One region of the Geobacillus sp. FJAT-46040 genome, then DNA from elsewhere that is predicted to be linked to it. Evidence: riboswitches for the same ligand, from Rfam matches in the RefSeq annotation. Region 1 holds a riboswitch; the other holds the start of a gene.
The links. Region 1 has a riboswitch for S-adenosylmethionine ahead of CD000_RS11675 (bifunctional homocysteine S-methyltransferase/methylenetetrahydrofolate reductase). Riboswitches for the same ligand answer to the same signal wherever they lie in the genome.
Positions count from the first base shown of each region.

Region 2: it holds a riboswitch for S-adenosylmethionine, as region 1 does, so the genes downstream of both, mtnW (2,3-diketo-5-methylthiopentyl-1-phosphate enolase) here and CD000_RS11675 (bifunctional homocysteine S-methyltransferase/methylenetetrahydrofolate reductase) in region 1, are expected to answer to the same signal.

Region 1 covers NZ_NISS01000001.1:2,202,992-2,207,403, reverse strand. Annotated here, with positions in the region: gene metH (methionine synthase) at 1-487, opposite strand, end outside; gene CD000_RS11675 (bifunctional homocysteine S-methyltransferase/methylenetetrahydrofolate reductase) at 480-2,327, opposite strand; SAM riboswitch class I at 2,397-2,499, opposite strand; gene CD000_RS11670 (ABC transporter ATP-binding protein) at 2,783-3,841, shown strand; gene CD000_RS11665 (ABC transporter permease) at 3,838-4,412, shown strand, end outside.
Region 2 covers NZ_NISS01000001.1:2,010,296-2,014,707, forward strand. Annotated here, with positions in the region: gene CD000_RS10585 (methylthioribulose 1-phosphate dehydratase) at 1-380, opposite strand, end outside; gene mtnX (2-hydroxy-3-keto-5-methylthiopentenyl-1-phosphate phosphatase) at 377-1,039, opposite strand; gene mtnW (2,3-diketo-5-methylthiopentyl-1-phosphate enolase) at 1,036-2,277, opposite strand; SAM riboswitch class I at 2,349-2,457, opposite strand; gene CD000_RS10600 (pyridoxal phosphate-dependent aminotransferase) at 2,542-3,729, opposite strand; gene CD000_RS10605 (carbon-nitrogen family hydrolase) at 3,827-4,412, shown strand, end outside.

The sequences.
Region 1 (4,412 bases):
TCTCCAGCAACAGAAGATCGACGCCGCCCAACAGCAGCCCGCGCGCTTGTTCTTCATAGGCGGCGACGAGTTCCTCAAAGGTCGCGCCGCCTGTCACCGACAACGTCTTCGTCGTCGGCCCCATCGACCCGGCGACAAAGCGCGGCCAGTCGGGAGTTGAGAACGCCTCCGCCGCTTGTTTGGCGAGCTTGGCCGCTTCGATGTTCAACTCGAGCGCCAAATGCCCGAGGTTGTATTCATCGAGCACAATGCGCGTCGCCCCGAACGTGTTCGTTTCGATGATGTCAGCGCCCGCTTCCAAATACGCTTCGTGAATGCGGCGGATGACAGGCGGGGCGGTGAGGGTCAAATATTCGTTGCACCCTTCATACGCCTCGCCGCCAAAATCGGCGGCTGATAGGTTGGCGCTTTGGATCATCGTCCCCATCGCGCCGTCAATGACGAGAATTTTTCGCTGCAGCTGCTGTTCTAAGGTGATGTTAGCCATGAACAACCTTCCTTTCTTTGGCGGCCGCTTCTTTTTCATGGATGTAGCGGACGAGCTCGACCGTCATGTCATAGCGCAAAAACGGCGTGATCAAATAAATGCCGTTAAACAAATCAAACGCAGCGTCAATGAGCGATTTGGCGATAGCGATGCCTTCCTTGGCTGCTTGCACCGGGTCGCTGCCGCAGGCGGCCATGCGGGCGCGAATCTCGTCCGACAGGGTGATCCCCGGCACTTCATGGTGCAAAAACTCGGCGTTGCGCGCGCTTACCAGCGGCATAATGCCAATGTAGATCGGCGTGGCGAGATGTTTCGTTGCTTCATATATTTGCACGATTTTTTCTTCCGAGTAAACCGGTTGGGTCAAGAAATAGTGAGCGCCGCATTGAATTTTTTTCTCCATTCGCTCAACTGCTTTATCCAAATGGCGGACGTTCGGATTGAAGGCCGCACCGATCGAGAAGTTCGTTTTTTGCCCAAGCGGTTTGCCCGAGTACGACAGCCCTTCGTTAAACTGGCGGATCAAGCGGATCAAATCGAACGATGATAAATCATACACCGACGTTGCTCCTGGGAAGTCGCCGATTTTCGACGGGTCGCCGGTAATAGCGAGCACGTCGGTGATGCCGAGCGTATGCAACCCCATCAAATGCGACTGCAGGCCGATCAAGTTGCGGTCGCGGCACGTAATATGCACGAGCGGGCGGACGCCGAGCCGCTCTTTCACGATCGTGGCGACGGCGGCGTTGCTGATGCGCGGCGTAGCAAGCGAGTTGTCGGCCAACGTCAGCGCGTCGATGCCAGCGTCATGGAGCGCTTTCGCCCCAGCAAGAAACTTGTCAATCCCCAATTTTTTCGGCGGATCCAGCTCCACAATGACCGAGCGGCGCGTGCGGGCGAGCTCGGGAAGCGGAGTCGGCGCGGGCCGATCGGCTTGCACCGATACAGATGCCGTGCGCCGCTTCACCGTTTTTTCCGTCACCGGCGTCCGGTCGGCGAGCGCCTTTGCCATTGCCTCAATATGTTTCGGCGTCGTGCCGCAGCACCCGCCGATCAAGCGCACCCCTTGATCTCGGAACGCTTTGGCCGCCTCTTCAAAATATTCCGCGTTCGTTTCATAGACAAGCCGGCCGTCGCGGTAATCCGGGAGGCTCGCGTTCGGATACGCCGACAAAAATGCGCGATTGGGCAGGGGCACTTCCTCAAGCGACTGAATCATATAGTGCGGACCAAGCCGGCAGTTGAGCCCGACAACATCGGCCCCGAGCGCCTCCAGGCGGCTAAGGGCGTCCGCGAGCGGCGTGCCGTCTTGCAAAACGCCGACTTCATGGAGCGACACATGGGCGATAATCGGCAAGTCCGTCTCTTTGCGCGCGATGGCAAGCACCGTCTCCAACTCTTCCAAATCGTAATACGTCTCCAGCAGCACACCATCAACCCCTTCGGCAAGCAGCACAAACAGCTGCTCGCGAAACGTCCGCTTCACTTCGTCAAGCGGTACGACGCTTTTGTTCAATGTGCGCAGCCCTCCGATCGTTCCGAGCACGTACGCCCCCCCATTGGCTGCTTGCTTCGCCAGTCTTACAGCGGCGCGATTGATCGCCGGCACCTCGTCTTGCAAGCCGTAGCGTGCGAGTTTCACATAGTTGGCGCCGTATGTATTCGTCTGAATGACATCGGCGCCCGCCGCGATATACGCTTCATGAATATGAATGATTTCGTCTGGATTCGATAGATTCAATTCTTCAAAACAACGGTCGACGCCATGCGAATATAACAGCGTCCCCATCGCTCCGTCGGCGATGAGAATGCGTTGTTTCAACTCATCGAGCAGCCCCACGTTTGATTCCCCCATTTCGTTGTAGTAAAAGAAAAAAGCCTTCTAAGAAGAAGACTTTTCATTCGCTTCTTCTTATCTTCCAGGCTTCCGCCTGTCTGGATTTAGCACCTTGGCCGCGGGCCAGGTTGCTGAGGGTTCACCGGGCCAGTCCCTCCCCCTCTCTTGATAAGAATGTCCGTATGCAATTGTGCGGCAGCGTTTTGATGATTACTATATAATTTAATGTATTTTTCGAAATTATTCAATACGGTGAAGCAAGGAAATTTGAAAAAAACGATCAATGAGACAGCTGATTTCCGCATTGCGGGCAAAATTGGAAGCTGTTCTGCGGAATAGTCAGCCGCTTTTTGTTTTTTAGTCGCCGACATGGCGGAAAGCATATTTTTCCGTTGCACTTTCTACTCTCCTATGTTCTAATTAGGAATAGTGAACATCAAGAAGATGGGGGGCTGAAAGTGAACGGAGAAATCATCCGCTTCGAGCGAGTGACGAAGGAATACGACGGCGCAGCCGTACTGGATGATGTCAGTTTTGCGATGGAGCGCGGGAAGTTTTATACGCTGCTTGGACCGTCGGGTTGTGGGAAGACAACGATTTTGCGGCTGATTGCCGGGTTTATCGAGCCGACGGAAGGAACGATTTATTTCCACGGAAAGCCGATTCAAAACGTCCCGCCGAACAAGCGGCAAGTCAACACTGTTTTTCAAGACTATGCATTGTTCCCTCATCTCGATGTGTTTGAAAACGTTGCGTTTGGTTTGCGCGTGAAAAAGATGAAAGAAACCGACATTCGCGAGAAAGTGAGGGAAGCGCTTCGGTTTGTCAACTTGGAAGGCTATGAGCGCCGCCGCATTCAAGAAATGTCCGGCGGTCAGCGCCAGCGCGTCGCGATTGCGCGGGCGATTGTGAATGAGCCAGAAGTTTTGCTCTTGGATGAGCCGCTGTCGGCCTTGGATTTGAAGCTGCGCACGGAAATGCAGTACGAACTTCGCGAACTGCAGCGCCGCTTAGGGATTACGTTCATTTTTGTCACGCATGATCAAGAAGAAGCATTGGCGATGTCCGATTACATTTTTGTTCTGAATAAAGGAAAAATTCAGCAGTTTGGGACGCCGAAAGACATTTACGATGAGCCTGTCAATCGATTCGTCGCCGATTTCATTGGCGAATCGAACATTTTGTCAGGGCGCATGATCGACGATTTCCTCGTCGAATTTGCCGGCAAACAGTTTGCGTGTGTTGACCGCGGCTTCGCGCCAAACGAACCGGTCGATGTCGTCATCCGCCCGGAAGATTTGGAGCTCGCGGCGCCGGAAGACGGGCAGATCGTCATCCGCGTCGATTCGCTCTTATTCCGCGGTGTCCATTATGAAATTTGCGGCTATGACGAAAACGGCAACGAATGGCTTGTCCATTCGACGAAAAAGGCCGAAGTCGGGGAAACGGTCGGCCTTCGTTTTGAACCGGAAGCGATTCACGTCATGCGACTCGAAAAGGAGGATGAGGACGCATGACGGAACGGGCGTGGCGGAACTGGTATTTAATCCCTTATGGCATTTGGCTTGTGCTGTTTGTCGTGGCCCCGATTGTCTTTTTGGTGTATGAATCGTTTTTGGATCTTGACGGCCATTGGACGTTGTCCAACTACAAATCCGTGTGGACGCCCATTTATTTGAAAATGATGGCGTATTCGTTTTGGTATGCGTTTTTAATCACGCTTGTGTCGCTGCTCATCGGCTATCCGACCGCCTATTGGCTGACGAAGACGCGGCACAAGCAGCTATGGCTGTTGTTGCTTATTTTGCCGATGTGGGTGAATTTGCTGCTGAAGGTGTATGCGTTTTTAGGGCTGTTCGGCACGTACGGGCTGGCCAACGCTTTGTTGAAAGCGCTGGGCGTCGGGCCGCGGCAGCTGTTGTTCACCGATTTCAGTTTTGTCTTTGTGTCGGTGTACATTTTTATTCCGTTTATGGTGCTGCCGATTTTCAACGCGCTGGAGGAGCTGCCGCCATCGCTTGTCGATGCCGCCCGCGATTTGGGCGCTTCGGCTTGGACGACGTTCCGCCGCGTCGTCTTCCCGCTCAC
Region 2 (4,412 bases), 190 kb from region 1:
AACGCCTTGATGATTTCCTGGCCGGAAAAGACCGCTTCCCCGTTTTGCGCATACAGTTCAGAAATCAAGTTGTTGTCGACCGTATGAACGTGCAAGACGCAGCCGGCATTCGTCCGTCCGTAAATTTCCGCGTGCAAGAGCGTCTCGGCCGAGGGCTTCAAGTTTGTTTCCTCCGCCGGTTTTCCGGCGGCGTCAACGAGCAGAAAATCCTCATCTGTTTGCTTCCGCTTATCCTTGCCGCTCGCTGTCACCAAAAACGTCAATGGGTCGTCTGTCACCTTGATCGACAAATTGCCGCTTGTCGCGAAAAACCAGTCGCGGGCGGCGAGCTCGGCTTTCACTTCCGCGAGCTCGTTCCACTTTTTCACGAAGATGCTCATACGATCACCTCCATTCGCTGCAACGCATCAATCACGTCAAAAAACGTTGCAAACGGCGCATGCGGCAAGCCGAGCTCTTGGCATTTTTGGAGCAGAAAATCGCGCGCCAGCACGTAATCCGCTTGCTTCGCCACCGCTAAATCCGTAATCGAATCGCCAATGACGACATGGTATCCGTCCGGGCGGGCAAGCTTGCGAAGGAGCGATGGCTTGCAGCAGCCGCAGCCGTTTTGGCACTCACCGTCGCACGCATGCGGCCATGTGATGCGGATCGTCTCACCGCTGAAATCGGAGCCGTTGCAAAAAATGCGCTCCGGTTCAATGAGCCCTTCAAGCAGCGGATAGACAAAAAAGTCGATGCCGCCGCTGACGATATAAAGCGGAATGCCTCGCTCTTTCGTAAACGCGACAAACTCTCGGAATCCCGCGCGCAACCGAGCGGTGCGCCGCAGGAAATCCACAATTTCATCCTTCAACGTGGACGGAAGGAGGGAAAACATCTTCCCGACTCCTTCCTGAACAGAAATGCGCTCAGCGAGAATGTCGTCTTTTAACGCCTCCCACTCCGGCGGGGCGAACTGTTTCATAATCGCGATGATGTTGTCGTTTTCCGTAATGGTGCCGTCAAAATCACAAAAGAGAACGAGCTGTTTCGTCATGCTTCCACCTCAACGACGCCCCAGCGGTCGATCGCTTTTTGCAGCGCTTCGTTTTCTGCTGCCGCCGCACGCAGCGGACGGCCGGCCAGCACTGCGTCGATCGCCGCGCGAAACGCCCGTCCGCCACCGATCGCCCCGTCCGGATGGCCGTGGATGCCGCCGCCGGCGTTGACGATGCTGTCAAGGCCGAAATCGCGGATGATGAGCGGCACCAATCCCGGGTGAATGCCGGCCGACGGAACCGGAAATGCCCGAGCGAACGGCTCTTGGTCGTCGGTGAGCGCCCTTGCAATGCCAAGCGCCTGCTCACGCTCCAAGGCCACGCTGCCATACGGCGACGGGAACAGGACAAAGTCGGCACCGGCGAGCCGCAAAAGCTTTCCAAGCCAAAGCGAAGGAGCCACCCCATAAAACTCCGACGGCGTAACAGCGCCGCTGAACGCCGGGTGAGCCATAATCGGCACCGCAATCTCCTCATCCTCGCGCAACGCCTGCAACACGTCAAGCCCATAAGCGAAGACGTTAAACAACAGCACATCAGCGCCAAGCTCGGCGGCTCGTTTCGCTTTGTCCTTTAACGCAAACGTTTTGCCGGTCAAGTTGACGGCATACAACGTCCGCTTGCCTGTTTGTTCGTACACTTCCTGAAGGGCCGCCTTGCCCTCGGTGATCCGCTTTTCAAACGGAAGAAGTTCGCTGTCAAACAAAATTTCATCGTCTTTGACCAGGTCAACGCCGCCGAGCGCCTGTTTTTTCAATTCCGACGTCAAGTACGCCAAATCGCGGCCGATCATGCCTTTAAAAATGCTCATCAACAGTGGGCGGTTATGCACCCCGACTCGGTCGCGAATGCCGTCGATGCCAAAGCGCGGCCCAGGAAACTGTCGCTTCCATTCATCCGGAAACTCTAAATCAAGCAGCCGCACTTCACCGTCGAGCGACAGCTTGCCGAACGTCGTGACCAACAATGCCGGCAAATCGGCGCTGAAGTTGACTGTCGGGTAGGCGATTTTGACGATCGCCCGCTTCAGCCGCTTGCCGAAATAGGCGTTTACCCGCTCGCTTTCGCCAAGCTCTTCAATAGCGACGACTTCCCCTTTATGTTTGCGAAGCTGCTCCTGCTCCAACGCCGGCAAGTCGGTCCACGTGCCGATCGTCAAGCCGAGCGCGATCCCTTCCGCCTTTTTCCGAATGTCTGTTTCATCATGAAGCAAATACGTTGCCATCACTGCACTCATCGTTCATCCCTCTCAATCTCGAAATAAAAACGCCTCTTCATAAGAAGAGGCGTCACTCATCCATGGCGCTCTTCTTATCTCTCAGCGTTTCCGCTGCAAGAATTAGCACCGTGCTTGGCGCGCGCCAAGCCGGTTGCCGGGCTTCATTGGGCTCGTCCCTCCGCCTGCTCTTGATAAGAAAGCCTGCTCGTTTATGCACTTATCAAACAATTGGCAAATTTACTTTGAATTATGACATCGCCGATTGGCGTTGTCAATCATTTTTCAAAAATTTTTTTCGAACAATCCAAGGCGGCCGATCCGCTCCGCTGCTTCGCGAAGCCGCGCTTCATCGGTCAAGAGGCCGACGCGCACATACCCTTCGCCGTGTTTTCCAAAACCGATGCCTGGGGCGACGGCGACGTGCGCCCGCTCAAGCAACAGATCGGCAAATTCGGCGGATGATGCGCCTTTTGGCAACGGAAGCCAGGCGAAAAATGATCCAGACGGCGCCGGCGCTTCCCAGCCGATCTCGCAGAGCGCAGCGATGAACGCATTGCGGCGCGCCTCATACAATGCGACCAACTCCGTGACACAATCTTGCGGACCAAGGAGCGCCGCGGCGGCCGCTTCCTGGATGGCGCCGAACAAGCTGACATACAAATGATCCTGCAAAAGCTCAAGCGCCCGAATGATCCGCTCGTTGCCGACGGCAAACGCCACGCGCCAGCCGGCCATATTGTATGTTTTCGAAAAGGTGTAAATCTCGACGCCGACGTCTTTCGCCCCATCGGCTTCCAAGAAGCTGACCGGTTTTCGGCCGTCAAAGCCGATCGCCCCATAAGCGAAATCGTGCACGACGGCAATGCCGTGCTTGGCGGCAAACGCCACCGTCTCCGCGAAAAATTCCTTTGTCGCCGTCGCGCCAGTCGGATTGTTCGGATAGTTTAAAAACATGAGCTTCGCTCGGTCGGCGACCGACTCCGGAATGGCTTCGTAATCCGGTAAGAATCCGTTTTCCGAAGAAAGCGGCATCATCTCCATCCGCGCGCGGGCAAGCACGATCCCCGACCAATAGTCCGGATAGCCCGGGTCCGGGACAAGCACCACATCGCCCGGGTTGACGAGGCAAAGCGGCAGCTCGACAAGCCCGGCCTTGCCGCCGAACAAAATGGCGACTTCGCGGTCTGGATCGACGTTCACCCCGTATTCACGCGCGTAAAACGCGGCAATGGCTTCTTTCAAAAAGAAGTAGCCTTGAAATGGCGAATATTTATGGTATTTCGGATTGGCCGCCGCCCGCTGCATCGCCTCAACGATATGCTTTGGCGTCGGCTGATCCGGGTTGCCTTGCCCTAAATTGATCACGTCGCATCCGGCCTTGATTTTCTCCCCGACTTTTGCGACAAGCGAGGCGAAAAATTGCTTTGGCAGCTGCTCAAGCAGCTCGGAAAAAGGAATTTCCATCGTCATCGCCCACACCTTCTTAAAAAATTCTTGAAATTCTAGTGCAACATCATATATCGTAAAAAGCAAAATGTAAAGCAAAATTTTTTCGAGGTGAAAACTCATGACGATCCGCATCGCCTGCCTCCAGCTTGATATTGCGTTTGGCGACCCGAACGAAAACGAACGGTGCGCGGAAAGCGCCATTGAATCGGCCGTCAAGGACGGCGCGAATATCATCGTGCTGCCGGAATTATGGACGACCGGCTACGATTTGACGCGCCTAGATGAGATTGCCGACGAAGGCGCCGAACGGGCGAAAGCGTTCGCCTCCCGCCTAGCGCAAGCACACAACATCCATCTCGTCGCCGGCTCGGTCGCTAAAAAAACAACAACCGGCGTGACGAACACGATGATCGTGGCCGACCGGAGCGGTCAAATCGTCGGCGAATACAGCAAACTCCATCTGTTTCAATTAATGGATGAACATTTGTATTTGCAGCCGGGAAGCAGCTTAGGCTTGTTTTCGCTCGACGGGCTTGCATGCGCCGGGGTCATTTGCTATGACATCCGCTTTCCGGAGTGGATTCGCGCCCATGCTTTGGCTGGGGCGGAAGTGCTGTTTGTCGTCGCCGAATGGCCGCTTCCCCGCCTGCACCATTGGCGGACGCTCTTGATGGCGCGGGCGATTGAAAACCAATGCTACGTCG